Regions from separate parts of the Bacillus sp. PK3-037 genome, predicted to be linked through region 1. Evidence: riboswitches for the same ligand, from Rfam matches in the RefSeq annotation. Region 1 holds a riboswitch; each other region holds the start of a gene.

Region 1 (9,749 bases):
CAGCCGCAAGCATTGCCGCTCAGAGCACAGGTCAGTGTGGTTGAAACAGGAAAATCAACCTATTCAGATCAATCAACCGGACAGTACAAGCTGACGCATAAAGCAGGAGACTACACGCTTAAGGCAGAAGCTTACGGCTATCAATCAAAAACGCAAAAAGTGTCTTTGCAGGCAGATCAGACAACCCAAGCTAATTTTACGTTAGAAGAAATAAAGAAAGGCACATTAAAAGGCACTGTCATCAATAAAACAACAGGAGAGCCGATAAAAGGCGCTTCCGTCTATGTTATCGAGGATGCCGCTGTTGAACCGGCAACTACAAACGACAAAGGAGAATATACACTTGAGGCCTACGAGGGCTCTTACACGATTAAAGTGGCTGCACCGGGCTATTACAGTAATGAATTTTCCGTTGATTTAAAAGGTGATATCACAAAAGAAACTGTGCTGAAGCCTTTCGTCGGTTATCCGGGTGAGATCGGATACGATGACGGAACAGCGGAGAATGCAAATTCCTATTTCGCGGCCGGAAACGGATGGGCGGTTAAAATGTCACTGGCTGACGGCAAGGAACAAGGCATGCTGACAGGAGGGCTATTCAGATTCTGGGATACGGAGTTCCCTGATCCTGGCGGCACAGAGTTTAAGGTCGAGGTTTACGATGCTACAGGGAAAGATGGAGCACCTGGCAAAAAAATTGCGGGACCATATAACGCGGAAGCTCTTCGTAATGGCGAATGGACGAAAGTCGATCTCAGCTCGAAGGGGATTATGGTCGATAAAGACTTTTATCTTGTTTATATCCAGTCAAAACCCGATCCATATTCACCAGGCTTGGCAATGGATGAAACCGGGCAGTACTCAGATCGCAACTGGCAGTATGTTAACGGAACATGGCAAAAAGGAGATAAAGAAGACGGCAACTATATGATTCGCGCGTTAGTCGATTATGAAGCGGCCGTACCTGTCATTACTTCTCCTGAAGATAAAGCATACACCAATAAGGAGAACGCCACGGTAAAAGGAAAGGCATCTCCGGGTACGACTGTAACCCTTTATAATGGTGATAAAGAAGCAGGAGAAACGAAAACTGCCGAAGATGGCACGTTCGAGGCAGTAGTTTCACTCAGCAAAGGGGAAAACAAGCTGACAGCGGCTGCTTCAACAGACTCCGGAACGACAGATGCTTCAAGTCCTGTCACGGTCACACTTGATCAAGACAAGCCTGAACTGACGCTCGACAATCCAAAAAATGGCGAGAAAATCAATAAAGAAGCGGTGACTGTTAAAGGCACTGTTTCAGATGACAACTTGAAAGAAGTAAAGGTTAATGGCAAAAAAGCAACGGTCACAGACGGTTCCTACTCTGCCCGTATCCTTTTGGAAAACGGAAGCAACGAAGTAAAGGTGATAGCCACTGACTTAGCAGGCAACAAAACGACGAAAAAAGCTGTCGTCGATGTGAATTTTGACCAGCCAGTCATTACCGGACTGATTCCTGGTGAGGACAAAACCTTAAAAGCTGGTGAATCGGTCAAAATCGCTTTTTCAAGCGCGAAAGACGCAGATGCAACGTTTGTCATTCGCCTGCCGCTCACAAATGCAAGAGCGAATGTACAAAACGCTACCGAGCTGCCGTTAAGAGAAATTTCTCCGGGACGATATGAAGGCTACTGGACAGCAACTTCCTCTCTTAAAGCAAACGGAGCTAAAGTAGAGGTTATCGTTCGAGACGGTTACGGCAATGAAACCAGAAAAACAGCGAATGGAAAACTATATATCAATACTGAAAAGTAAGTGTAGGAAAGCTGCCGCTCTTGGCAGCTTTTTTTCTGTATCCTCTCATTTATTCCCTCGACAAATTAAGCAGTTATCCCTGAAAAATTGTATGGGCCTCTCAACATTAATTGACAGACTTTCCCACAGAGCTTGCTTTATACTTATGAAACAAGAAGGGGAACAGCGTGATGCAAGAAAGAAAGGGGTCAGGTGTGAAAATCTATTTAGATGTCATTTGGCTGTTAAACTTTTGTTTTGACGCACTGTTGCTTTTACTGACGGCTTTTATTTTAAAACGCCATGTGAAAAAAAGAAGATTGCTAGGCGGCGCATTTATCGGTTCAAGTATTGTCCTTTTGATGTTTACTCCTTTCTCGCCGATCGTTGAGAACCCGGCCGGAAAGCTCGCTTTTTCGGTTGTCATTGTGCTCGTGACATTCGGTTTTAAGCGGTTTCGCTATTTCTTTCAAAATTTGTTTTCCTTTTATTTTGCTACTTTTCTAATGGGAGGGGGAATCATCGGAGCACATTCATTGCTGCAGTCAAACTCTATTGTCAGAAACGGTGTCATGATCACTAATCACACCGGATTTGGCGACCCGATCAGCTGGATGTTTATCGTGGCTGGCTTTCCCGCATTATGGTTTTTTTCCAAGAGAAGAATCGAAGATATTGAAACAAAAAACATTCAATATGAGGAACGAGTCAGGGTACAGGCGGACCTGGGCGGCCAAACACTGCACGCAAGAGGCCTGGTGGATTCCGGCAACCAGCTGTATGATCCGCTCACAAAAACGCCGGTCATGATTCTTCACATTGATAAGCTTGAATCGATTTTCGGAGAGGCTGAAACGATGATTATCCGAAATGCAGACCCGATGGAAGCGATTGAACAGCTTGATGATTCGTTTCGATTTTTAGATAAAATGAGGCTGATCCCATATCGGGGAGTAGGCCAGCAGCATCAATTTCTATTATGTATCAAACCGGATCATGTAACGATTATGACAAAAGATGAAATGATTTCCGCGGATAAATGCTTAATCGGCATCAGCACGTCAAAGCTGTCGGCAGATGGAGATTTTGACGCGATTATTCATCCGAAAATGCTGTCCGGAAAAGCCATTAAGCACGTATCCTAATGTTCGCAAATGTCCGTTACTTATCATACTCATAAGACGTGACATTTAGAAGGGAGAGGAAGATGAAAAAACTTAAATTGCGGTTGACGCACCTCTGGTATAAGCTGCTGATGAAACTGGGCTTAAAAAGCGATGAAGTGTATTACATAGGCGGGAGTGAAGCTTTACCGCCGCCATTATCAAAAGACGAGGAGCAGGTTCTATTAATGAAGCTCCCAAGCGGCGACCAGGCGGCCCGTGCTATTTTGATCGAACGCAACCTGCGGCTTGTCGTCTATATCGCACGGAAATTTGAAAACACGGGAATTAATATTGAAGATTTAATCAGCATAGGCACCATTGGTTTAATCAAAGCTGTGAATACCTTCAATCCGGAAAAGAAAATCAAGCTGGCTACATATGCCTCTCGCTGTATTGAGAATGAGATCCTGATGTATTTAAGGAGAAACAACAAAATCCGTTCAGAAGTTTCTTTTGATGAACCGCTTAATATTGATTGGGACGGCAATGAGCTTCTGCTTTCTGATGTGCTGGGCACGGATGACGACATCATCACAAAGGACATTGAAGCAAATGTGGATAAAAAGCTTCTAAAAAAAGCGCTCGAACAGTTAAATGAGAGGGAGAAACAAATCATGGAACTGCGTTTTGGGCTTGTCGGCGAAGAGGAAAAGACCCAAAAGGATGTTGCGGATATGATGGGGATTTCCCAATCCTATATTTCCCGTCTGGAAAAAAGAATCATTAAAAGATTGCGAAAAGAATTCAACAAAATGGTGTAAAAAATTTTTGCGGGTTAATCCCTTGATTCTACAAGGATTTCCCAATTATGACTATTTTTCGGTTTGAGTGCAGTGCATATTTTTCCCACCCGAGGAGATACTTAACGTTGTACAGCAGCTCCTGTAGGGAGGGAAAAAAGTGTCGAGAAATAAAGTCGAAATCTGCGGGGTGGATACCTCCAAATTACCCGTACTCAAGAATGAAGAGATGAGAAAGCTGTTTAGGCAATTGCAGGACGAAGGTGATGATTCAGCCAGAGAAAAGCTTGTAAACGGGAACTTGCGTCTTGTCTTAAGTGTCATTCAAAGATTTAATAACAGAGGGGAGTATGTTGATGACTTATTTCAAGTCGGCTGCATCGGACTAATGAAATCCATTGATAATTTTGATCTAAGCCACAATGTTAAGTTTTCAACATACGCTGTACCTATGATTATCGGAGAAATCCGCAGGTATTTGCGCGATAATAACCCGATACGTGTCTCGAGATCACTCAGGGATATCGCATATAAGGCACTTCAGGTAAGAGAGCGGTTAATCAGTGAGACAAGCAAGGAGCCGACGGCAGAGGATATCGCCAAAGTTCTTGAAGTACCGCACGAAGAAATCGTGTTCGCACTCGACGCCATTCAAGATCCGGTATCTCTTTTTGAACCGATCTACAATGACGGCGGAGATCCGATTTATGTCATGGATCAAATCAGTGATGAACGCAACAAAGATACACAATGGATTGAAGAGCTGGCTTTGAAAGAAGGCATGAGAAGACTGAACGAGAGGGAAAAAATGATTTTAAGAAAACGGTTCTTCCAAGGAAAAACGCAAATGGAAGTAGCTGAAGAAATCGGCATTTCCCAGGCACAGGTGTCCAGACTGGAAAAGGCAGCAATTAAACAAATGAATAAGAATATTCATCAATAGCATGCACGCCGAAAGCCTTTAAAACAATTTCTGTTTTAAAGGCTTTTCTATTTGGAAACGAGCGGTTTACGTTTTCGAAAAAGTAAGGTATCCTAGTCCGTACACAGTTTTGTGAAAATTAAAATAATTATTCGGCTTGGAAAGAGGAGGACCACAATGATTTTGCAGCTTGACAATGTCTCACTAAAACGGAATGGAAAATGGATACTAAAGGATATTCACTGGAAAGTAGAAGAAAAGGAGAATTGGGTGCTTTACGGATTAAACGGAGCTGGGAAGACCGCGCTGTTAAATATGTTATGCTCTTACTATTTTCCGACAGCAGGCGAGATGCAGGTGCTTGGTCATGTATTCGGAAAAACGGAGCTGGGAGATAAACTCAGACGAAAAATCGGCCTTGTCTCAGCGGGTCTTCAGCAAAAATTGTATCCGGCAGATTCAGCTTTTGAAATTGCTCTAAGCGGGGCATATGCTTCGATTGGCTTGTATGAAACACCAAGTGCGGAAATCAGAGAAAAAGCGATTGCCCTGCTCGAGGACTTAGGAGCCATTGATTATGCCGACCGCCGCTACGAAACTCTTTCTCAGGGAGAGAAACAAAGAGCTTTAATCGCAAGAGCGCTAATGGCTGATCCGGAGCTGCTTATACTGGACGAACCAGTTACAGGACTTGATTTTATCGCCCGGGAAAAACTGTTAGATACGATTACGCACATTGCAAGCAGGGAAAATGCGCCGTCTATTCTTTATGTTACACATCATGCGGAAGAAATTTTGCCGATTTTTGATAAAGCCCTCTTGTTAAAAAAGGGAAAAGTTTTTAGGTCAGGACAAATGAAAGACATGCTGACAGACGAATCACTTTCTTCTTTTTTTGATACGCCGATCCGTGTATTCTGGAATCAGGATCGCCCGTTTTTAACAAGAGCTGAGCCGGTGACAAATGCATAACAACATACGATTCATCCTGGGGGTGCTTTCGAAGCTGAGAGAGACGCTTGTCTCAACCCTTATTGACCTGATCTGGATCATACCAGCGGAGGGAAGCGGTGAAAAAAGCGGAGAATGCAGCAGCTTGCACTCTGCTTTCTTTATTAAGCCGTTTCATGAATATGAAACGGCTTTTTTCTTATTAAAAATAGGAGCGGATAACATGATTGATCAAGTAGAGTCTTTACTAAAAAAAGCGGAAGAACAAAAGGACGAGCTCATTGAGCTTGCGAAAACGCTGATTTCTTTTAAAACACCGGCGCCGCCTGCGAGAAATACAGACAGCATCCAAACATGGATTGCGCAGTTTTTGCTTGAACGGGGCTTTTCCATCGACAAATGGGACGTTTATCCAGGAGATCCCAATGTTGTGGGTGTTTTAAAAGGAACAAATTCAGCCGCCTATCAAAGTTTAATCATCAATGGGCATGTCGATGTGGCAGAGGTAAAAGAGGGCGAGGACTGGGTGCATGACCCATTTTGCCCCAGTGAGAAAAACGGTTTCTTAATCGGCCGGGGCGCTTCAGATATGAAAGGCGGAATGGCCTGTGTGCTGTTTGCTTTAAAGCTGATTCGTGAAGCGGGCGTTGAGCTCCCGGGCGATTTGATTCTGCAATCGGTCATCGGGGAGGAAGTCGGAGAGGCCGGCACGCTTGAATGCTGCAAAAAGGGCTATCACGCAGACTTTGCAGTTGTGGCGGATACGAGCGATATGCATATTCAAGGCCAAGGCGGAGTGATTACAGGCTGGATCGAAATAAAAAGCAATCAAACGTTTCACGATGGAACAAGACGGAATATGATCCACGCTGGCGGAGGAACATTCGGGGCGAGCGCAATCGAAAAAATGGCAAAAATCATTTCTGGACTCGGTGAGCTGGAGCGACATTGGGCCATTATGAAAAGCTATCCCGGCTTTACCCCCGGTACAAACACCATTAATCCCGCTGTTATAGAAGGAGGCAGACATGCGGCCTTTATAGCGGATGAGTGCCGATTATGGATTACCGTCCATTTTTATCCCAATGAAACGCATGAAGAAGTGGCTGCTGAAATAGAAGATTACATCAACAGGCTGAGTGACAGTGATATTTGGCTGAGGGAAAACCGTCCTGTCTTCAAATGGGGAGGCTCTTCAATGATTGAAGAAAGAGGCGAAATTTTTCCGGCCTTGGAAGTTGATCCGGCTCATCCCGGCGTTTTAGCCCTTACGGCGTCACACGAGGAGATCAAACGGGACCGCCCCGTCATTGACGTTTCTCAAACCGTAACAGATGGGGGATGGCTTTATAATGCCGGTATTCCAAGCGTGATATACGGACCGGGCGATTTATATAATGCTCATGCCGTTAATGAAGAGGTATCGATTAAGCAGCTCGTAGATTATACGAAAATCATGCTCACGTTCATCATAAGATGGTGCAGCCGCAAAAAAGAACAATGATCATGAAAATTTCTCCTTGCTGACAAGGTTCAGCCCGCCCGTTCATATACTAGAAAAAAGGACCGAAAAAGGACGTGATGGGATGATCAGCATTTCAGAATTTCAAGTAAAGGATGTCGTCAATGTCTCTAACGGAAAAAAATTAGGGAGCATCGGTGATATTGATATCAATGTCACCACAGGAAAAATTCAGGCGATTATACTAGGGGGAAATGGAAAAGTTCTCGGTTTTTTTGGAAAGGAAGAGGAAATGGTCATTCCTTGGCGAAATATAGTTAAAATCGGAGAAGATGTCATTTTAGTCCGATTAAGTGAATCCCATGCTTAACCTGCTTTTTTGCCGCTGATTGTCAAATGCCGGAAGTCTGAACTCTTCCGGCACATTTCATTTATGAAATATGTAAATCGGCGCTAAACGAATGCAGAAAGATGTGGTAAAATAAGTGGGAAATTACGCCTTATAAATGTTTGTCGAAAGGTTGGATCATCATGAATACATATCACCCATTCAGTCTCACCACCCCCTCGACACTCATGATACAAGACTGGAAACAAACGAATCAAAACGATGCGGAAGTCATTGCTGGGTTTACTACGAAAAACGGCGGTGTCAGCCAAAAACCTTTTGAGTCGTTAAATACAGGATTGCACGTTCATGACAAAGATGCAGATGTGGTTAAAAATCGTGAATATATAGCCGATATGTTTAATATTGATTTGCAGTCTTGGGTATTTGCTGACCAGACACACGACAATCGCGTCCAAAAAGTGACGCAGAGGGATAGGGGAAAAGGCGCCCGTGAGTATCACTCAGCTTTTAAAGCAACAGACGGGCTCTATACAAATGATAAAAATGTATTTTTGGCATTATGCTTTGCTGATTGTGTGCCTCTATTCTTTTTCGATCCGGTGAAATCGCTTGTCGGGATCGCTCATGCCGGATGGAAAGGCACGGTCAAACAGATTGGCAGAGAAATGGTGAAGCAATGGACCGAACAGGAGGGCTCGACGCTTTCTGATATATACGCTGTTGTCGGACCGTCTATCTGCGGTGCGTGCTATACGGTAGATGACCGTGTGATGAATGCTGTCCGCGCATTGCCGTTTTCAGCAGATCGCGCCGTGAATCAGACGGGGCAGGGGCAGTATCAGCTTGACCTGAAAGAGCTGAACCGACTCATACTGATCGACAGCGGTTTGGCAAATGAGCAGATTTCTGTCAGCGGTTTATGTACGGAAAGTGAGCCGTCACTTTTCTTTTCCCATCGGCGAGATCAGGGGAAAACAGGACGGATGATGTCCTTTATCGGAATGAAGGAGGCATAAAAGATCTTGCGTGTTGTTGAAAATTTACGACATATAAACGAACGAATAAACGAAGCATGTAACAGATCGGGCCGCAGATCCGATGAAGTTACGGTTATTGCAGTCACAAAATATGTGTCGCCTGAAAGAGCACAGGAGGCGGTCGATGCAGGCATCACGTGCCTCGGAGAGAACCGGGACGCCGAACTGCTTCGCAAACAGGAAATCATGAAAGGAAATCCGGAATGGCATTTTATCGGCAGCCTTCAATCAAGAAAAGTAAAAGCTGTCGTCAATTCTGTTTCCTATATTCATTCCCTGGACCGGCTTTCATTAGCGAAAGAAATTGAAAAACGGGCTGAAGGTGCTGTCCAATGCTTTGTGCAGGTCAATACCTCGCTTGAGCCCTCTAAACACGGCATGAATAAAGAAGAAGTGATACCATTCATACAGGAGCTTTCCAGCTTTGACAACATTGTTGTGGCCGGACTGATGACAATGGCTCCGCTGACTGATGACCAAGATGAGATTAGAAGCTGTTTCCGAACACTTAGAGAACTTCGTGATCAGGTTCAAGAGCTGAAACAGCCGAACGCTCCGTGTACAGAACTGTCGATGGGCATGTCAAATGATTTTGAAATCGCGATTGAAGAAGGGGCTACTTATATTAGAATCGGCTCATCGTTAGTCGGAAATGAAACAGGGGGTGTACAGCAATGAGTATGAAAAATAAACTGAAAAACTTTTTCTCAATGGATGAAGAAGAATACGAATACGAATATATTGAAACTGAGCGGGATTCTCATGAAGAACAGGAACAAAAAGAAAAACCTGCTTATAATGCTGGTAAACCAGCAGCCAAACAGAATGTAGTAAGCTTGCAAAGTGTTCAGAAATCCTCTAAAGTGGTGTTGAGTGAGCCGCGCGTTTATGCGGAGGCGCAGGAAATAGCCGACCATCTGAAGAACAGGCGGGCAGTTGTCGTCAATCTTCAGCGGATACAGCATGACCAGGCGAAACGGATTGTTGACTTTTTAAGCGGCACCGTTTATGCCATTGGCGGCGATATCCAAAGAATCGGTTCAGATATTTTCCTATGCACGCCTGACAACGTAGATGTTTCAGGCACAATTTCTGAGCTCATATCTGAAGACGATCAGAGGTGGTAAAGCGAGATGATCCTTTATCAAGTTTTTTCGGTTTTAAGCTTATTAATTACAATATACTCATTTGCCCTGATCATATATATTTTTATGTCATGGGTGCCGAGTACGAGGGAAACAGCAGTCGGACGGTTTTTAGCGTCGATCTGTGAACCATATCTCGAGCCATTCAGAAAAATCATCCCTCCAATTGCAATGCTGGATATCTCGCCAATCGTGGCC
Region 2 (9,749 bases), 1.4 Mb from region 1:
CTGTCTCACGACGTTCTGAACCCAGCTCGCGTACCGCTTTAATGGGCGAACAGCCCAACCCTTGGGACCGACTACAGCCCCAGGATGCGATGAGCCGACATCGAGGTGCCAAACCTCCCCGTCGATGTGGACTCTTGGGGGAGATAAGCCTGTTATCCCCGGGGTAGCTTTTATCCGTTGAGCGATGGCCCTTCCATGCGGAACCACCGGATCACTAAGCCCGACTTTCGTCCCTGCTCGACTTGTAGGTCTCGCAGTCAAGCTCCCTTGTGCCTTTACACTCTGCGAATGATTTCCAACCATTCTGAGGGAACCTTTGGGCGCCTCCGTTACCTTTTAGGAGGCGACCGCCCCAGTCAAACTGCCCACCTGACACTGTCTCCCCGCCCGATAAGGGCGGCGGGTTAGAAGGTCAATACAGCCAGGGTAGTATCCCACCGATGCCTCCACCGAAGCTGGCGCTCCGGTTTCCAAGGCTCCTACCTATCCTGTACAAGCTGTACCAACATTCAATATCAGGCTGCAGTAAAGCTCCACGGGGTCTTTCCGTCCTGTCGCGGGTAACCTGCATCTTCACAGGTACTATAATTTCACCGAGTCTCTCGTTGAGACAGTGCCCAGATCGTTGCGCCTTTCGTGCGGGTCGGAACTTACCCGACAAGGAATTTCGCTACCTTAGGACCGTTATAGTTACGGCCGCCGTTTACTGGGGCTTCAATTCGCACCTTCGCTTACGCTAAGCGCTCCTCTTAACCTTCCAGCACCGGGCAGGCGTCAGCCCCTATACTTCGCCTTACGGCTTCGCAGAGACCTGTGTTTTTGCTAAACAGTCGCCTGGGCCTATTCACTGCGGCTCTCTCGGGCTTGCACCCTAACAGAGCACCCCTTCTCCCGAAGTTACGGGGTCATTTTGCCGAGTTCCTTAACGAGAGTTCTCTCGATCACCTTAGGATTCTCTCCTCGCCTACCTGTGTCGGTTTGCGGTACGGGCACCTCTCACCTCGCTAGAGGCTTTTCTTGGCAGTGTGGAATCAGGAACTTCGCTACTATATTTCGCTCGCCATCACAGCTCAGCCTTATGGGAAACGGATTTGCCTATTTCCCAGCCTAACTGCTTGGACGCGGATATCCAATACCGCGCTTACCCTATCCTCCTGCGTCCCCCCATTGCTCAAATGGTGAGGAGGTGGTACAGGAATATCAACCTGTTGTCCATCGCCTACGCCTTTCGGCCTCGGCTTAGGTCCCGACTAACCCTGAGCGGACGAGCCTTCCTCAGGAAACCTTAGGCATTCGGTGGAGGGGATTCTCACCCCTCTTTCGCTACTCATACCGGCATTCTCACTTCTAAGCGCTCCACCAGTCCTTCCGGTCTGGCTTCACAGCCCTTAGAACGCTCTCCTACCACTGTTCGAAGAACAGTCCGCAGCTTCGGTGATACGTTTAGCCCCGGTACATTTTCGGCGCAGAGTCACTCGACCAGTGAGCTATTACGCACTCTTTAAATGGTGGCTGCTTCTAAGCCAACATCCTGGTTGTCTAAGCAACTCCACATCCTTTTCCACTTAACGTATACTTTGGGACCTTAGCTGGCGGTCTGGGCTGTTTCCCTTTCGACTACGGATCTTATCACTCGCAGTCTGACTCCCAAGGATAAGTCATTGGCATTCGGAGTTTGACTGAATTCGGTAACCCGGTAGGGGCCCCTAGTCCAATCAGTGCTCTACCTCCAAGACTCTTACCTTGAGGCTAGCCCTAAAGCTATTTCGGAGAGAACCAGCTATCTCCAGGTTCGATTGGCATTTCACCCCTACCCACACCTCATCCCCGCACTTTTCAACGTGCGTGGGTTCGGGCCTCCATTCAGTGTTACCTGAACTTCACCCTGGACATGGGTAGATCACCTGGTTTCGGGTCTACGACCACGTACTCATGCGCCCTATTCAGACTCGCTTTCGCTGCGGCTCCGCATCTTCTGCTTAACCTTGCACGGGATCGTAACTCGCCGGTTCATTCTACAAAAGGCACGCCATCACCCGTTAACGGGCTCTGACTACTTGTAGGCACACGGTTTCAGGATCTCTTTCACTCCCCTTCCGGGGTGCTTTTCACCTTTCCCTCACGGTACTGGTTCACTATCGGTCACTAGGGAGTATTTAGCCTTGGGAGATGGTCCTCCCGGATTCCGACGGAATTTCACGTGTTCCGCCGTACTCAGGATCCACTCTGGAGAGAACGAAGTTTTGACTACAGGGCTGTTACCTCCTATGGCGGGCCTTTCCAGACCTCTTCATCTACCTCGTTCCTTTGTAACTCCGTATAGAGTGTCCTACAACCCCAAGAGGCAAGCCTCTTGGTTTGGGCTAATCCCGTTTCGCTCGCCGCTACTCAGGGAATCGCATTTGCTTTCTCTTCCTCCGGGTACTTAGATGTTTCAGTTCCCCGGGTCTGCCTTCTCATATCCTATGAATTCAGATATGGATACCACTCCATTACGAGTGGTGGGTTTCCCCATTCGGAAATCTCCGGATCAAAGCTTGCTTACAGCTCCCCGAAGCATATCGGTGTTCGTCCCGTCCTTCATCGGCTCCTAGTGCCAAGGCATTCACCGTGCGCCCTTTCTAACTTAACCGTTAAAAAGAATCACTATGTGATATCTTGTGTTACTAATTGAATGTGATGTCTACTGTTATCTAGTTTTCAAAGAACACGTTTCGAAGGAATGATCCTTCAAAACTAAACAAGACAGGGAACGTTCTGTTTATAAGACCCAAGGTCTTATATTCCGTAAATATCCTTAGAAAGGAGGTGATCCAGCCGCACCTTCCGATACGGCTACCTTGTTACGACTTCACCCCAATCATCTGTCCCACCTTCGGCGGCTGGTTCCATAAAGGTTACCTCACCGACTTCGGGTGTTACAAACTCTCGTGGTGTGACGGGCGGTGTGTACAAGGCCCGGGAACGTATTCACCGCGGCATGCTGATCCGCGATTACTAGCGATTCCAGCTTCACGCAGTCGAGTTGCAGACTGCGATCCGAACTGAGAACAGATTTGTGGGATTGGCTTAACCTCGCGGTTTCGCTGCCCTTTGTTCTGTCCATTGTAGCACGTGTGTAGCCCAGGTCATAAGGGGCATGATGATTTGACGTCATCCCCACCTTCCTCCGGTTTGTCACCGGCAGTCACCTTAGAGTGCCCAACTGAATGCTGGCAACTAAGATCAAGGGTTGCGCTCGTTGCGGGACTTAACCCAACATCTCACGACACGAGCTGACGACAACCATGCACCACCTGTCACTCTGCCCCCGAAGGGGACGTCCTATCTCTAGGATTGTCAGAGGATGTCAAGACCTGGTAAGGTTCTTCGCGTTGCTTCGAATTAAACCACATGCTCCACCGCTTGTGCGGGCCCCCGTCAATTCCTTTGAGTTTCAGTCTTGCGACCGTACTCCCCAGGCGGAGTGCTTAATGCGTTAGCTGCAGCACTAAGGGGCGGAAACCCCCTAACACTTAGCACTCATCGTTTACGGCGTGGACTACCAGGGTATCTAATCCTGTTCGCTCCCCACGCTTTCGCTCCTCAGCGTCAGTTACAGACCAGAGAGTCGCCTTCGCCACTGGTGTTCCTCCACATCTCTACGCATTTCACCGCTACACGTGGAATTCCACTCTCCTCTTCTGCACTCAAGTTCCCCAGTTTCCAATGACCCTCCCCGGTTGAGCCGAGGGCTTTCACATCAGACTTAAGGAACCGCCTGCGAGCCCTTTACGCCCAATAATTCCGGACAACGCTTGCCACCTACGTATTACCGCGGCTGCTGGCACGTAGTTAGCCGTGGCTTTCTGGTTAGGTACCGTCAAGGCACCGCCCTATTCGAACGGTACTTGTTCTTCCCTAACAACAGAGCTTTACGATCCGAAAACCTTCATCACTCACGCGGCGTTGCTCCGTCAGACTTTCGTCCATTGCGGAAGATTCCCTACTGCTGCCTCCCGTAGGAGTCTGGGCCGTGTCTCAGTCCCAGTGTGGCCGATCACCCTCTCAGGTCGGCTACGCATCGTTGCCTTGGTGAGCCGTTACCTCACCAACTAGCTAATGCGCCGCGGGTCCATCTGTAAGTGGTAGCCGAAGCCACCTTTTATGTTTGAACCATGCGGTTCAAACAAGCATCCGGTATTAGCCCCGGTTTCCCGGAGTTATCCCAGTCTTACAGGCAGGTTACCCACGTGTTACTCACCCGTCCGCCGCTAACATCAGGGAGCAAGCTCCCATCTGTCCGCTCGACTTGCATGTATTAGGCACGCCGCCAGCGTTCGTCCTGAGCCAGGATCAAACTCTCCGATAAATGGATCGCAGATTAAGTTCACCACATCCTGTGGCAACATCTGCGTGATCTGCATCGTGCAGACCTCAGTTTGACTGACTACGCACATCGCTGTGCGATTTATAATAAAACTTGAATTAACAGGTACGTTTTGTCTTGTTTAGTTTTCAAAGATCATCACCGCTCTCAATGAAGCAGCTTTACTAATATAACACTCAGCTTCTTAATTGTCAACAACTTTTTTTAAAAGTTGTTTAAAGCTTCTTGTTTTGTCTGCTGTTCATCAGCGACGTTTAATAATATAACACCTATAATTATTTATTGCAATAGTTTTTTAAAAAAAATCTATAAAACAATAAAACTGTAATCTTTCTTTATTCTATCTAACTTATAATGCTTTATAAAACATTTATCTATTAAAGAACATTTACCACAGGCAATGTCATCTTGTTGTTTTAACCTTTTTCTTGTATAGTAGAAACGAACTAAATATCCGATGACCACAAGGGGAGCATAAAAGCTGAGAGTGAGCGGTTTCGTTCTGACCCTTTGAACCTGTTAGTTAACGCTGGCGTAGGGATGTGGCAAAGTCAAATGAATTGCAGATTGTAAAGCAGTGCGTGGAACTTTCCTCATCCTTCCGCGTGCTGCTTTTTTGTGTCCTTTTGGATTGTCTATCGATGGAAGGGGATTTTTATGGCTCAATCAAGACAACTGGTACGTCTTATTGAAATTGCAATCATGACTGCTGCTGCTGTCATTTTAGACATCGTTTCCGGAATGTTTCTCCGTATGCCTCAAGGAGGGTCGGTATCCATCATGATGATTCCGATTTTTTTGATTTCTTTTCGCTGGGGAGTTAAAGCGGGGCTTACCACCGGTCTATTGACAGGTCTCGTTCAAATTGCGATCGGAAATCTATTTCTTCAGCACCCTGTTCAGCTGTTGCTTGATTACATTGCAGCGTTCGCCGCTGTCGGCATAAGCGGTTTTTTCGCTTCCGCTGTCCGCAAATCCGCCTTATCAAAAGCAAAAGGGAAATTGATCGTATCAATTATTTGCGCAGTTTTTATCGGCAGTTTTCTGCGTTATGCTGCACACGTGATTTCAGGGGCTGTATTTTTCGGCAGCTTTGCACCAAAAGGAACACCGGTATGGATTTACTCGTTAACTTATAATGCTACTTATATGGTTCCGTCATTCATCATCTGTGCGATTGTCCTTTGTTTATTGTTCATAACAGCTCCGCGCTTGCTGAAAACTGAAAAAGCTTAATCTAACAACCCCCAGCTACCTGTCCGCTGGGGGTTGTTTTTTATCTTTTGTTGAGCAGATTTTTTAATGAAGCGAGATCCGGCCAGCTATTTCTTTCATGCTTTCTCCTGCGATTTCAAAACTATCCTCGGCTGCTCTTTCAGGTGAAAACGACTGATAAAATGTAATCGAAGGATTCTCCTCTACGACCCAAACAAACATGCTCGTAAAGCCATGATCAAGCAAAAAATCTATTCCCTTTGTCAAAAGCGCTCTGCCCGCACCTCGCCGCTGTTTTTCTTCTAAAAGGTAAATGGCATACAACTCTCCGTCATAGCCTTTCTGCTCTGAACGAATTGGACCAAAAGATGCAAAGCCGAATACTGAACCTTCTTCATCTTCTGCTACAAAGACCCCCTTTAATGAACGGCTTTTCCATTTGGCTTCAAAATCCTTGTAGTTCAAACCATTTAAGTATTCAGCGGAGACAATGCCGCTGTATGTTGTCACCCAGCTGTCAACATGCACTTTTGCGATGGCCTTTATATCATCTAGTCGTGCTTCTCTTATAGTCACCATTCATTCTCTAATCCTTTCCGCAATGGTTATTCAGATTTTTGAACAGGCTTTGTTTCTTTTAATTCATTTGTCAGTTCGTTGATGCTCTGTTTGATGTTGCCTTTTCCTGAAAAGTTCTCAATCATTTCTTTTACGTCGATTCCCGAAGACGCTTTTAAGCTTTCTTGCAGACTGGACATTAAATTTGTCGCATAGCTTGTGACTTTGTTGGCGCCGCTTGAATCACCGTTTCCTCCTGTATCAACGACGGTGATCTTATCAATATTTGAAAGCGGTGCTGATACCTGTTTCGCGTATTCCGGAAGCATTTTGACAATCATATCGAAAATCGCAGCCTGACCGTACTGCTCAAAGGCAGCGGCAATTTTTTCTTTCGCTTCCGCTTCAGCAAGACCTTTTAAGCGAATAACCTCGGCCTCTGTCTCACCTTTTGCTTTTTCAGCTTCTGCTTTTGCAAGGCCGTCAATTCTGACCCTTTCAGCTTCAGCCTTCGCCATCGCTTCTATGCTGTATTTCTTGGCATCGGCTTGGGCTAGCTGTTTGGCTTTTTCAGCAGCGGCAGATTGCTCAACTGAATAGCGGTCTGCATCGGCTTTTTTCTTCACTTCAGAATCATACTGGCGTTCACGGCGGAGAATTTCTTTTTCTTCTAATTCAATTTGTTTTTGGCGTTCTATAATCTTGACCTGCATTTCCTGCTCAGTCACCTGCTGGCGTGCTTTGGCTGTTTCCAAATCGTATGCCTGGTCAGCGTTGGCTTTTGCTGTATCTTGATCTCGCCGGTATTCAGCCATTTTAAGCTGATTGATTTTTTCAGCTTCGGCAATTTCCGTCGCTCGTTCAAGCTCTGATTTTTTCGCTTCTTTATCGGCTTCCGCCCTCTTAATTCTTGTTTCTTTGTCGGCCTCTGCGGTTGCAATGTCAGCATCACGTTTTACCTGCGCAATTCTCGGTTTACCTAGTGATTCAAGATAGCCGTTTTTATCACGGACATCTTTAATGGTAAAGGAGACAATCACAAGACCCATCTTCGCAAGATCCTGTGAAGCGACACGCTGCACTTCTTGAGAGAATTTTTCGCGGTTTTTATAAATTTCTTCTACTGTCATAGACCCGAGAATGGAACGGAGGTGGCCTTCCAGTACCTCACGCGCCTCCTGCTCACGGTCTTCTTTTGACTTTCCTAAAAATTGTTCGGCTGCTGTGGCGATTTCTCCAATAGAGCCGCCGATTTTAATAATTGCAGTTCCGTCTGCCATTACAGGCACACCTTGCTCGGTATACACTTCAGGTGTCGATACATCGAGTTTGCTTGATAACAGACTTAGCGGCTCAGCCTGCTGAAAAACCGGAAGAACAAAGGTTCCTCCTCCGCGAACAATCTTCAGGCGGTTGCCTCCCTCATCAACGTGAACATTTTTATTTCCAAGATAGCTTCCTGTAACAATTAACGCTTCATCAGGCCCTGCCGTACGATATTTTGTAATAAATACCGCTATAAGTGCGATGAGTAAAAAGAATACAACTGCGATGACGATGATAATCGGCATTGTCATATGACATTCCTCCTTGTTTTATAAAGATTCATGCGGAGTGACTGAAAGAACTCCGTTTTTGACATCCACAACTAAGACGACTGTTCCGTAACTGATCTGTTCATTTTCAAAGCTGATCGCTGATTTTGAAATCGTACCGCCTATCCCTTCAATCAGTACTTCTCCAAATCCATCAACCGGAACAGCGGTTATGACTTTTCCGAGTCTTCCTCTAAGATCATCTTCCCGATAAGTCAATGATTCTTCTGCCGAAGATAAAGGGACAAGCACAAATAAATGGAGCAATATCACCAGCAGCACCGAAAGAAGACAGGATGATAGAGCAATAATCAGGCTGGAGAGGGGGAAAACTGTTTCGCCTATATATCCAGATGCGGAGAAAAATGTGAAAAATGAGAGCACCAATGTCGGGTGTAAAAACGGAATAGCTTCGGACAGCCCTTCAAACACATCTCCGAAAAATAAAAATAGCAGCGTGAGGCTTCCGGCTATGATAAGGGTGTAAAGGTAAATCGTTTGGACAGGAATACCGTATAACTCCAATTTTCTCATCCTTTCTAAGCTGCTACTTTAACCGACGGCCGTCGTTACCTTTTATACGAGATACAGAGGAAAAGGTTTCAAAATTTTTCGATAAATGCTTGCTCCCCGCGAAGTACTTTATAAATGATAAATGCTCTTATATATGGTAATGTTTTTTCAGGAGGAGATATGATGAGTATCTTTAATGAAGCCAGATTAGAAACATGGAATGAAGTAAAAGGACTTTCCGATGAAAAGCTGAATCAGAAGCCTTCTTCTGATGAATGGAGTATACGGGAAGTTCTTGATCATTTGAAGAAAATTGATATGACCGCCCAAAACATGCTGAAAGAACGAGTAAAGGAAGCGCCTGTTAAGGAGATTGAGGAAAAACCGCTTACGGCCGCACAGGATAGAAGCAATAAACGAAAAGCGCCGGCCCATCTTGAACCGGATCATGATTTTATTTCAGGCAGCCAAATGAAACGGGAGCTTGATGTTGTAAGGGAGCAGCTGACAGCTGTTATTGCCTCTCTTAAAGAAGAAGATTTTGAGAGAGTATTGCCGCATCCCGTGTTTCAAGAGCTGACCGTCAGACAATGGATCGATTTTATCGGCCATCATGAAAAACGCCACCTCAGCCAGATTAAAGAAATTAAAGAGAAAATAGAAAGAGTCTGATTTATTCAGACTCTTTCTGCTTTTTGTTTGATGTTTCGCTGGTATGAATGAACGATTATTTCGTCACCCGCATACACGGCACCGGGTCTCTCGACAATACATACAATGCCCCTTATCCCCAACGCATGGCGGACAAAAGCCGGTGCAAGCTTTGGCTTGTCCGGATAATAAGACTGTATGACTTCACCCGGCTGGATACACGGATCATTTTCTCCCTCACACAGTAACGCGGCGCCGCTCGGAAATATAAGCCGGCTTCCTTCTTTTAATGTTGTGAAATCAGGTATACCGCTGATTGCAACATTTGCACCGAGCCATTCGGGAAAAATACTCGGGACTCCCATTTTCAAAGCAATTTCGTCACATTCTTCTGTTGAAACAATTGAAATTTGTCTGCGGTTAAAAACTTCTGTTCCTCTTGAAAACATTGGCTCTCGGGCCCCAGCTTTTTTTGTCAGGCCGAAATGTAAGTCGCCGGGAATGCCGCCATAATCAAAATCGAGCTTGTCCATTTGTTTTGTTACAAAGCTTTCTGTATCTGCAACATATAACCCTTCCGTTTTTGCGGTCATGCGTTTCCACATAAGCTTGCACCGTCCTTCATCTCTAGGATTGTCACTTATGTTCAATTATCCAAAAAAATCCCGCTCTGTAAAGGAGCGGGATCATGCATTATACAGTTTTTGGCGTAAGATTAAAGCAGCGCTTGTAGATCCAGTTATATGCTTTCTCATTTAAATCTCTAGGATTACCGAAGGTTTGCGGATCTTTCATCGCTTCTTTTGACAAGCGCTCGATCATGTCAGGCGATACCCCTTGTTCTTCTA
Region 3 (9,749 bases), 680 kb from region 1:
CCGATTTGTTTTTCAAAATAGCGCTTGGGATGATCTTTCGTCTGATTCTTCTTCCAACGATAATAAGACGCTCGAGAGATACCTAAATGAATACAGATATCCTGCACGGTCATTGTGCTGCGCAATCCTTCTACAAGTTCGACTGACGTTTCGCTATCAACTTCCTTTCCAATTCGTTGTACTTTTTTAGAACTTCATTTTGTTGTCTCAGATAACGATTCTCTGCCTGCAGTTTCTCTAAATCGGAAGCATACTCCGGCCCTTTTCCGTAAGTGTATTGCTTTCCAACAGGCTGTTCGAATCTATGTGTATCCCCAGCCTTATGCCATCTAACCCACGTCTTAATCTGTGTCTTATTCTTAATTTTTAATTTCTCCATGATCTCTTTCATAGGCACGCCTGCCAATCTCATTTCTACAGCCTTCTGTTTCACTTCAACCGGATAACTCACTCTTCTCCCCATAGAAAAAACACCTCCAAGTCTAATTTCGGCTAACAATCATCCGTTTTCAAACTTGAAGGTGTTTTTTATTTGTCTCATCTTATGGGGTCAGTCCCTTATTCAGCGGGTTTTTTACATAGATTTACGGTTTGCCGTATGCTTCTCGTCAATCTTCATATAAATTTTCTCCATTAACTCCTCGCTATTCATTATCTCCCGCTTGTTCTTTTCAATAAGAAGCGCCAGCGGCAGCATCTGATTGCCATATGTTTTTCGTTTTCTGAAGCGTCTTCTCCCTTTCTCTTTTTTGGTTCCCATCATTTCTCCCTCCTTTAAAAATAAAAAAGGCTCTTATCTCAAAAGATAAGAGCCTTCGGTGATCCGATCAGCAAATGTTGGAAATGTATATTAGCTATATTTAAACGTATTCAATTCGGCCTGTCAATGACTTTCTATACTGTTACTTATAAAGTTTGCTCCCTTGATTCACAAATTCCTCGGCTTTTTCTTTCATGCCCTCTTGAATGGCATCCCACTCATTAAGCTCTTTGTCTTTGGCATAATCACGGATATCCTGAGAAATTCTCATGCTGCAAAATTTCGGCCCGCACATCGAACAGAAATGAGCCGTTTTCGCCCCTTCAGCAGGCAGGGTCTCATCATGATATTCAAGCGCTCTTTCCGGATCAAGCGACAGGTTAAATTGGTCTCGCCAGCGGAATTCAAAGCGGGCTTTTGATAAAGCGTCATCTCGTTTTTGCGCTCCCGGATGCCCTTTTGCAAGGTCAGCCGCATGCGCCGCAATTTTGTATGTAATAACCCCTTCCCGCACATCTTCACGGTTTGGCAGCCCCAGATGCTCCTTCGGCGTCACATAACAAAGCATGGCCGTACCGTACCAGCCGATCATCGCCGCTCCGATCGCTGATGTAATGTGGTCATAACCCGGTGCAATATCCGTCGTCAGCGGTCCTAGCGTGTAAAAAGGCGCTTCTTTACAGATTTCCATTTGTTTATCGACGTTCTCCTTGATTTTATGCATCGGCACATGACCCGGCCCCTCAATCATCACCTGAACATCATGCTTCCAGGCAATTTGCGTGAGTTCTCCAAGCGTCTCTAATTCAGCAAACTGCGCTTCGTCATTGGCATCGGCAATTGACCCTGGGCGAAGCCCGTCTCCAAGAGAAAAGGCAATATCATATGTTTTCATAATTTCACAGATTTCTTCAAAATGAGTATACAGAAAGCTTTCCTGATGATGAGCCAGACACCACTGTGCCATAATCGCTCCTCCGCGTGACACAATTCCCGTTGTCCGTTTAGCAGTTAGCGGCACATATCGCAGCAAAACACCCGCGTGAATCGTAAAATAATCCACACCCTGTTCAGCCTGCTCAATCAGCGTGTCACGGTAAATTTCCCATGTTAAATCCTCCGCTACACCGTTTACTTTTTCAAGCGCTTGATAGATCGGAACGGTGCCAACAGGAACCGGGCAATTTCGGATAATCCATTCACGCGTCGTATGAATGTCTTTCCCTGTGGAAAGATCCATCATCGTATCTGCTCCCCAGCGAATTGCCCACGTCATTTTTTCCACTTCTTCTTCAATCGAAGATGTAACCGCTGAATTCCCGATATTCGCATTAATTTTCACATGGAAATTTCGGCCGATAATCATTGGTTCACTTTCCGGATGATTAATATTTGCTGGAATAATCGCCCGGCCGCTGGCTACTTCCTCTCTGACAAATTCGGGAGTCACATGCTCACGAATAGCGATAAACTCCATTTCAGGGGTAATCATCCCCTTTTTCGCATAATGCATTTGAGTGACATTTTGACCCGTTTTCGCCCGCAGCGGCTTCCGCTTTAATCCGGGATAGCTTACATGAGGGTTAGCCTTTTTATAGCCGTTGTCTTCTGGCTTCACAGCACGTCCATCGTATTCCTCAACATCGCCGCGCCCAGTGATCCACTTGTGGCGAAGCGGTTTTAAACCTTCTTGAATATTAATTTTTACATCGGGGTCCGTATACGGTCCGCTTGTATCATAGACACGAACCGGCGCGTTTTCCTCTTCGCCGAATGATCCTGTCGTCGGACTGAGTTCGATTTCTCTCATCGGCACTTGAATATCCGGCGAAGCCCCCTCTACATATACTTTTTTACTCCCTGAAAAACTCGACATAATGGAAATGTTGGCTTGCTGCACTGAATGATTTTGCATCACTTATCCTTCCCCTCTCTTTGTTTGAAAGGACAAAATCAAGCCCATAACCAGCACAAAAAACCGGATTCAATTGAATGAACCCGGTTACAGTCAGAAAGAAACATATTATTGCAGTATTCAGCAATAATAAAAACAATTCCTCTACTTCCCCACGCTGGTACGAACCAGATCAGGTCCAAAGGGTTAAGAAGCATATCTTCTCTCTCAGCCCGTCAGCGGGCACCCCCAGTAACTATTAATTTCGCACTTATCGTATCATAAAAACAAACTGAAAAAAAGAGCAATGTATAAAATATTCAGCAAATTCAAGACAAATATGTAATCGGCAATGCTCTTTCAGAGATTTCATTTTCATGAAGCACCACCCGATACGCTTTTGCATCAGATCTTGAACTCACAGCCTGAAAAAACTGATCATCAATAAAATGAAGAGCTGCTCCATCATCCGCTGCATAACCGCTGCTCAACGCTTTCGCTGATATCATGTGATGATATGCAGGTCTCCGATCCTTTTCACCATCATAATGAGGACAAAAACTGCCTTGCAAAAAACCCAAGCTTTTCAAACCGGTCAGCGGTCCGGCAGAATCCGTCACACCTTCTTCAAACCAGCAGATCGCACCTGCACTTAATCCCGCTAAAATAATCCCGTTCTCCCAAGCTTTTTTCAATATGTGATCCAGTCCCCACTCCTTCCACAGCACCAGCAAATTTCTTGTATTTCCCCCGCCGACATAAATCACATCTTTCTCCATAATAAAGGAGGCTAAATCTGTTGTCGGCGGCTTAAATAAAGACAAATGAGACGGGTCACAATCAAGCTTTTGAAAAGCATGATAAAACCGCTGAACATAATTCTCCGCATCCCCGCTTGCCGTTGGCAAAAAACAAATGCGAGGTGAGGGCTGCTTTGATTGATTAATGATAAATTGATCAAGAACGAGATGATCTGGTTCCATTGAAAAACCTCCGCCGCCCATCGCAATAATCTGTTTCATCATTCGACTCCCCCAAGAAAATATTTTACCCATTATAGCACTTTCGCATAAAAGCATGATACAAGGTAAAAATACCTTTGAATCAGGAGGTGACCGAAAAAATGGAACAAGACCGTTTGGCAAACCACGAAACAGTTGATTTACACGAAATCCTCAACTTCAAAACCGTATGTTTACTTAAATCAAAAATGATGCAGGGACTGGTGTTCGATCAGGAACTGAGAGCCCTTATGGAGAAGGATGTACAGCAGTCTGTACGGGACGTAACTGAGCTTCAGAGCCTCTATCAAAAGGCCCCGACAATAACAGGAGGTGACTGTCATTGAACGATTTCTTAGACCCGAAAAACGCAAAAGGCATGCCTGACCTTACTGATTCAGCACTTGCCCTCGATTTCTTAATTTCCGTAAAAACCGGTATCAAAAATTATGCTGTCGCCATCACGGAAACCGCAAGCCCAGAACTCAGAACAGCATTGCGCAATCAATTGGACGCCGCTATTTACCTGCACGGAGAATTATCACAGCTCATGATGGAAAAAGGCTGGCTTTTCCCTTCTGACTTGGACAAACAATTTCAAATCGATATGAAATCAGCACAAACAGCCGTTGATATCGCCGGGCTAAAACTTTTCCCCGATCACACGAACCGTCTCGGAACATTCGCAACGCCCGATCACTAAACAATAAGGAGACATTATGAATGAAAGCTGTTACGTATCAAGGCATTAAAGACGTCCGCGTCAAAGAGGTAAAAGCGCCAGAAATCAAAAAACCTGATGATATCATCGTCAAACTGACAACCACAGCAATCTGCGGATCTGATTTACACCTAATTCACGGCATGGTTCCCAATTTTCCTGAAGATTATATCATCGGCCATGAACCAATGGGCATTGTTGAAGAAACAGGCCCCGACGTTCACAAGGTTAAAAAAGGCGATCGTGTCATCATACCGTTTAACGTCAGCTGCGGCGAATGTTTTTTCTGCAAAAACCAGCTTGAAAGCCAATGTGACAATTCAAATGCAAACGGCGAAGTCGGCGCTTATTTTGGCTATTCAGACTCAGCAGGCGGCTATCCCGGAGGCCAGGCTGAATACATGCGCGTCCCCTATGCTAACTTCACTCCCTTTAAACTGCCTGATGACTGTGAAGTAGAAGATGAGAAATTGGTATTGCTTTCAGACGCTATGTCGACAGCCTATTGGAGCGTAGACAACGCAGGAGTAAAAGAGGGAGATACCGTCATTATTCTCGGCTGCGGTCCTGTCGGGCTGCTCGCGCAAAAATTCGCATGGATGAAAGGCGCCAAAAGAGTCATTGCAGTGGATTATGTAGACTATCGCCTTCAGCACGCCAAAAAAACAAACAATGTAGAAATCGTTAATTTCGAACATCATGAAAACGCCGGTTCATATTTGAAAGAAATCACACAGGGCGGTGCAGATGTCGTCATCGACTGCGTCGGAATGGACGGCAAAATGTCCCCGCTTGAATTTCTCGCCACCGGTGTTAAAATGCACGGCGGAGCCATGGGTGCCCTGGTAACGGCGGCACAGGCTGTCAGAAAATGCGGCACAATTCAGGTGACAGGTGTGTATGGAATGAGATACAATGCATTTCCATTCGGAGACTTCTTCCAAAGAAACGTAAATATTAGAACCGGCCAAGCCCCCGTCATTCATTATATGCCGCACCTATATGAACTGATTGCTACAGGTAAAGTAGATCCGGGCGACATCATTACCCATGTTTTGCCGTTAGATCAAGCAAAGCACGGATATGAGGTGTTTGATACGAAAACAGACGGAGCCATTAAAGTGCTTCTTAAGCCATAAAAAAAGACGGTCTCTCATTTTGAGAAGCCGTCTCTCTATTTTATTGCTCCACTCTTCGTAACGCTTCGTTTACTGTTTCTTTTATAAACGCATCTTCCCCAGTCAAACTGTCTAATCTAAGTTCACCGCTTCTCAGTCTTTCTGAAAGATTGTTAATGTCCTCCTCGACTGTGATTTGCAGCTCACCAGCTAAAAACATTCTATGTAATTCATCAGCGACCATCGTTTCTTTATTCATTCACGTCTCCTCCTTTACTTAAGCATCACTTTTAGTCTGTCCCTCAGATAAACGAATATAGGAAAAAAGGTTCATTTATTTCAAAATAAACGAACCTTTTTTCCTTCTTTCCACGTATAACTGTTGAGAAAAAGAAAAAGGGGAAGATCTAATATGTCATTTTTTAAGAAACTTGCAGCAAGTGCCGGCATCGGTGCAGCAAAAGTCGATACCATTTTGGAAAAAGATGCGTATTGTCCAGGAGAAGAAGTCCGCGGAACTGTACATGTAAAAGGCGGGAAAATCGCCCAGGATATCCGTTATATTGACTTACAGCTCAACACAAGATATGTCATTGTAAAAGACGATGAAGAGCATCGGAAACACGCAACAATTCATTCTTTTCGGGTAATGGGTTCATTCACCATTCAGCCTGGAGAAGAGCACCAATTTCCGTTCTCCTTCATCCTGCCTCTTGATACACCGATTACTGCAGGGAAGGTAGAAGTCGCCGTGGTGACAGACCTTGATATCGAAGGCGGTATCGATAAGTCCGACCATGACCGCATTTTCGTTGAGGCACACCCTTGGATTGAAAATGTGCTGGAAGCAATCGAAAACCTGGGCTTCCGCCTTCATGAAGCAGACTGCGAACAAGCGCCTTACTTCCAGCGCAGACTTCCATTTGTTCAAGAATTCGAGTTCGTTCCGACATCAGGCTACTATCGTCAGATGCTTGATGAATTAGAGCTTATTTTCCTTTTAGACGAAAACGGTTTAGACATTATTTTCGAAGTCGACCGCAGAGCAAGAGGACTGCGAGGATGGCTGGAAGAGATGTATAATGACGGAGAGCAGCTCGTACGTGTCCGTTTCAGACAATCAGAGCTTGAAGATGCAGAAGATCTTGAAGAGGTGTTAGAAGAGATCATAGACCAATACGCTGAATAAATGAGAAAAAGGAGCTCTCAAATAAGCTTGGCTCCTTTCTTAGATGAAATATAAAAACCCGTTTCTTATATGAAGAAACGGGTTTTTCAATATACCGGTGGACCGCATTCTACGTTAGACACACATTGATGAAAAGTAACTTCGTATTGTTGTCAATACGTTCTCCACATCATGTTACGTTTTTGGTTTATAATAACTCACTATGTATAAAATCACCACAATAGTGTTCGTTCATAAGTAATAAAATTCAAATTATAAAAATGAGTCTAACCATCTTCCTGAATATTTGTCCAATAGATGGTCTGGCCAACGAGTTCATTTCAATGACTGTAAATCATGTTAGCGCTTCTTCACTTCTTTTCACCTTAAAGATCTTACTCTGCGGAATATTGGGATTGTGATGAACAACATAGGCTTTAGAAAAACGATATAGGTACTCTGCTTCATGAGACTTAGGAGTTAAGATTATCATTTTCCGCTGTAGTTCCTGTTCATATAACTCAAACACTTTATCTTTACGTCCTTCATCGAGTGCACTATCAAACTCGTCGAGTACGATATAGCCTGGTGTTGCTTGAATCGTTTGTAATAATGCCAAAGCAAATAGTAAGGAACTAAGAGACTCTTCCCCACCAGATACCCCTTTTCCTACTTTGCCGCCTCTTGCTTTAACACTTACATCCTCTAATTTTCCTCGATGTCCTTCTTTACGTGCTTTAATATATAAAGCATAGTGAATTTGATGACGTCGGTCTGTTCTCATATCCCAATCTATCTCCCCTTGAAAGCCAAACAAAGACATATAATGGACAAACTTTTGATTAACACCAATAACTTTACTATTAATTGTGCTTTCTAAGTCTTCTTTTAGACGTTCCATACGCTCTGTATATTCTTCTAACAATAGTTTGGATGTCTTCACTTCTGTTGCGGAACGATCATACTCTTCTTTCATTTTTTGATAATTTTCTGGAGCAGCTTCATCAATCCCTGTTTCATTTGCTGCATGAGAGTATTTAATTTTTCCACTTTCTCGCATGTCTTCTGCCTCAGATTTAGTTACATTAGGTAGTTCTGTAAGCTCTAATGCAAAATCTTTTAATTCCTGTTTAACAGAATCTAATAACCTTTGGATGTCATGTTTGATTGTTGAGTAGTTCTCTTCATTCGTTAAATATTCTTCAGACCGATGTTTGATTTGCCTTTCTATTGACTCAATTTCTCGGTCTTTGTATAGGAGGCTATCGTCCAAATCCTCTATGTCCCGATTTAATTTCTTTTCTTCACGTCGCTTCTCATCTAAAAGAGAACCAAGTTGTTCTAACTGTGCATTTTTATTCTTCTTCTCTTCTTCTAACTCAATTAAGTATTGCTTCAATTGGCGTACTTCTGTTATTTTCCCCTTCTCTTTTTCATACTGAATAAAAATTTCCTGATAGTTTTTGAAGGTTTCTACCTTTTGCTTCCACTCAGCACGCTCTTCATTGAGCCTATTCCACTCTCCCTGAATCTCATCCCTATTTTCCTCGAGTTCACGTTTTTCATTACTTAGATTGTAATGCTTACTCTTTCGCCATTCTCGTTCATTTTCTTTTATCAAAAAGGCTTCCGCATCTTTTAAAGATTCGCGTCTTCGAAATAGCGTACTATTTCTACGTGTTAATTCATCTATTTCATTTGATAGAATGCTAATGTCATTGCCAACCCGATCAAGCTCATCTTCTACTTGTAGTTGATAATTTTTTAAAACTTTTTCACTTAGAATAATCCGCTTTTCCTCTTGAGGACCTCTTATCCCTCTCGCATCGAGAAGCACACCATTTTGAATCTGTGGTTTTTCATTTTCAAAAAAGTCCTTAACCCACCACAGTGCTTTTACCGCAAGTGGATAAAGATTATTGCTTAATTTATTTTTTATCTGCAAATGTTTACCCGGAAGTTGTGTCATTGTTTTTTCCGGAACAATATTTGGCAATGGGACATGGTATAAATCATTTGGCGCATGAAAATCCTTTTTGTTCACAAACAACGTATACTTTATCGTATCAAACACATCTTCATCATTCGGCTTAGCTGTTTCATCTAGTTCAACAAGCTCACGCAAAGGATAGACTTCTATATTTCGCTTTTTGAAGTATTGGATAGACACTTCCTGACGAGAACTGTAAACACGATTCATTCTAAGATTTTCTAGTTCTTTTTCTAAATTGTCTTTTTTAATTATAAGTTTCCCTTTTTCATTTTTTGCATTTTCTAGTCGTTGCTCATTAAACTCCATCTCTTCTTGCACAGCTTGACTACTTTTATATGTATCAATGAGTTGACGCACTTCTTGTTCCCTAGCACTGTCTTGGTCAATCTTCACTTTTAGTTCAGCAATTTGCGGGGTTATGTCATCTAATTTTTGTTTATTGCTTTTCAACAACTGTTGCTTTTCTTCCATTGAAGCATTAATAGAAACATACTTTTCCTCCGCATTAAGCAAAGCTTCATTTACCTCCTCCTCACTCATGCCCATTCGTTCTACTCTCTTCGTAATTTCCTCGATTTCGTTTGAGATAGCCTCCACTTTATCTTTATGACTGGTTATCTCTTCCTGCAAATGATTTAGCTCATCGATTAGCTCGATTTCACGGGACTCCATTTGAGTGATTGCTGACTGCAACTTTTCATGCTCTTCTCTCTGGTCTGCTTGTAAAATTAAATCTTGCTGCTTGTCTGTACTTTTCTCTTCTTTATCTGCTTTTAGTGTCTCTATTTGACCTTTTAAAGTATTCATTTGATTAAGATGATGTTTTTCCAACCATTTAAGAGCTGAAAGATACTGCTTGAATCCGTCTTCTAACCGCTCATTTCGATTATAATACCTGTCTAATTCCGTTTTCTTTTGCGTTAACTGGAGTTTGTTAAGACCTTGTTTACTCTCCGCTTCCTGCAAGGTCTGCTCCGTTTCTTTTACAAGTTCTTTGCTTTCTTCCCAGTTTTTCTGGATTCTATCAATACCATTCATTTCACTGAAAATACGGAAGCGTTCTTCTGGATGCATCACTGCAAATTGGTTTACCT

Evidence for each region. Region 1 has a riboswitch for thiamine pyrophosphate ahead of M1D69_RS12725 (acetylornithine deacetylase). Riboswitches for the same ligand answer to the same signal wherever they lie in the genome.
Region 2: another riboswitch for thiamine pyrophosphate. It lies ahead of thiT (energy-coupled thiamine transporter ThiT); the one in region 1 lies ahead of M1D69_RS12725 (acetylornithine deacetylase).
Region 3: another riboswitch for thiamine pyrophosphate. It lies ahead of thiC (phosphomethylpyrimidine synthase ThiC); the one in region 1 lies ahead of M1D69_RS12725 (acetylornithine deacetylase).

What each region holds. Positions count from the first base shown of each region.
Region 1 is NZ_CP096408.1:2,494,155-2,503,903, reverse strand. It holds gene M1D69_RS12750 (S8 family serine peptidase) at 1-1,797, shown strand, start outside; gene spoIIGA (sigma-E processing peptidase SpoIIGA) at 1,992-2,921, shown strand; gene sigE (RNA polymerase sporulation sigma factor SigE) at 2,984-3,703, shown strand; gene sigG (RNA polymerase sporulation sigma factor SigG) at 3,843-4,625, shown strand; gene M1D69_RS12730 (ABC transporter ATP-binding protein) at 4,782-5,576, shown strand; TPP riboswitch at 5,585-5,687, shown strand; gene M1D69_RS12725 (acetylornithine deacetylase) at 5,779-7,059, shown strand; gene M1D69_RS12720 (YlmC/YmxH family sporulation protein) at 7,142-7,387, shown strand; gene pgeF (peptidoglycan editing factor PgeF) at 7,549-8,385, shown strand; gene M1D69_RS12710 (YggS family pyridoxal phosphate-dependent enzyme) at 8,392-9,084, shown strand; gene sepF (cell division protein SepF) at 9,081-9,533, shown strand; gene M1D69_RS12700 (YggT family protein) at 9,540-9,749, shown strand, end outside.
Region 2 is NZ_CP096408.1:1,105,489-1,115,237, reverse strand. It holds rRNA gene M1D69_RS05680 (23S ribosomal RNA) at 1-2,632, opposite strand, end outside; rRNA gene M1D69_RS05675 (16S ribosomal RNA) at 2,802-4,351, opposite strand; TPP riboswitch at 4,826-4,927, shown strand; gene thiT (energy-coupled thiamine transporter ThiT) at 5,027-5,605, shown strand; partial or broken gene M1D69_RS05665 (N-acetyltransferase family protein) at 5,646-6,163, opposite strand; gene floT (flotillin lipid rafts scaffold protein FloT) at 6,190-7,719, opposite strand; gene M1D69_RS05655 (hypothetical protein) at 7,738-8,262, opposite strand; gene M1D69_RS05650 (DinB family protein) at 8,434-8,922, shown strand; gene M1D69_RS05645 (MOSC domain-containing protein) at 8,928-9,506, opposite strand; gene gbsB (choline dehydrogenase) at 9,595-9,749, opposite strand, start outside.
Region 3 is NZ_CP096408.1:3,173,521-3,183,269, forward strand. It holds one part of gene M1D69_RS16350 (IS3 family transposase) at 1-190, opposite strand, end outside; one part of gene M1D69_RS16350 (IS3 family transposase) at 190-463, opposite strand; gene M1D69_RS16355 (FbpB family small basic protein) at 575-760, opposite strand; gene thiC (phosphomethylpyrimidine synthase ThiC) at 903-2,675, opposite strand; TPP riboswitch at 2,808-2,915, opposite strand; gene M1D69_RS16365 (Type 1 glutamine amidotransferase-like domain-containing protein) at 2,984-3,676, opposite strand; gene M1D69_RS16370 (spore coat protein) at 3,778-4,002, shown strand; gene M1D69_RS16375 (spore coat protein) at 3,999-4,358, shown strand; gene M1D69_RS16380 (zinc-dependent alcohol dehydrogenase) at 4,379-5,515, shown strand; gene M1D69_RS16385 (hypothetical protein) at 5,556-5,753, opposite strand; gene M1D69_RS16390 (sporulation protein) at 5,907-6,683, shown strand; gene M1D69_RS16395 (AAA family ATPase) at 7,018-9,749, opposite strand, start outside.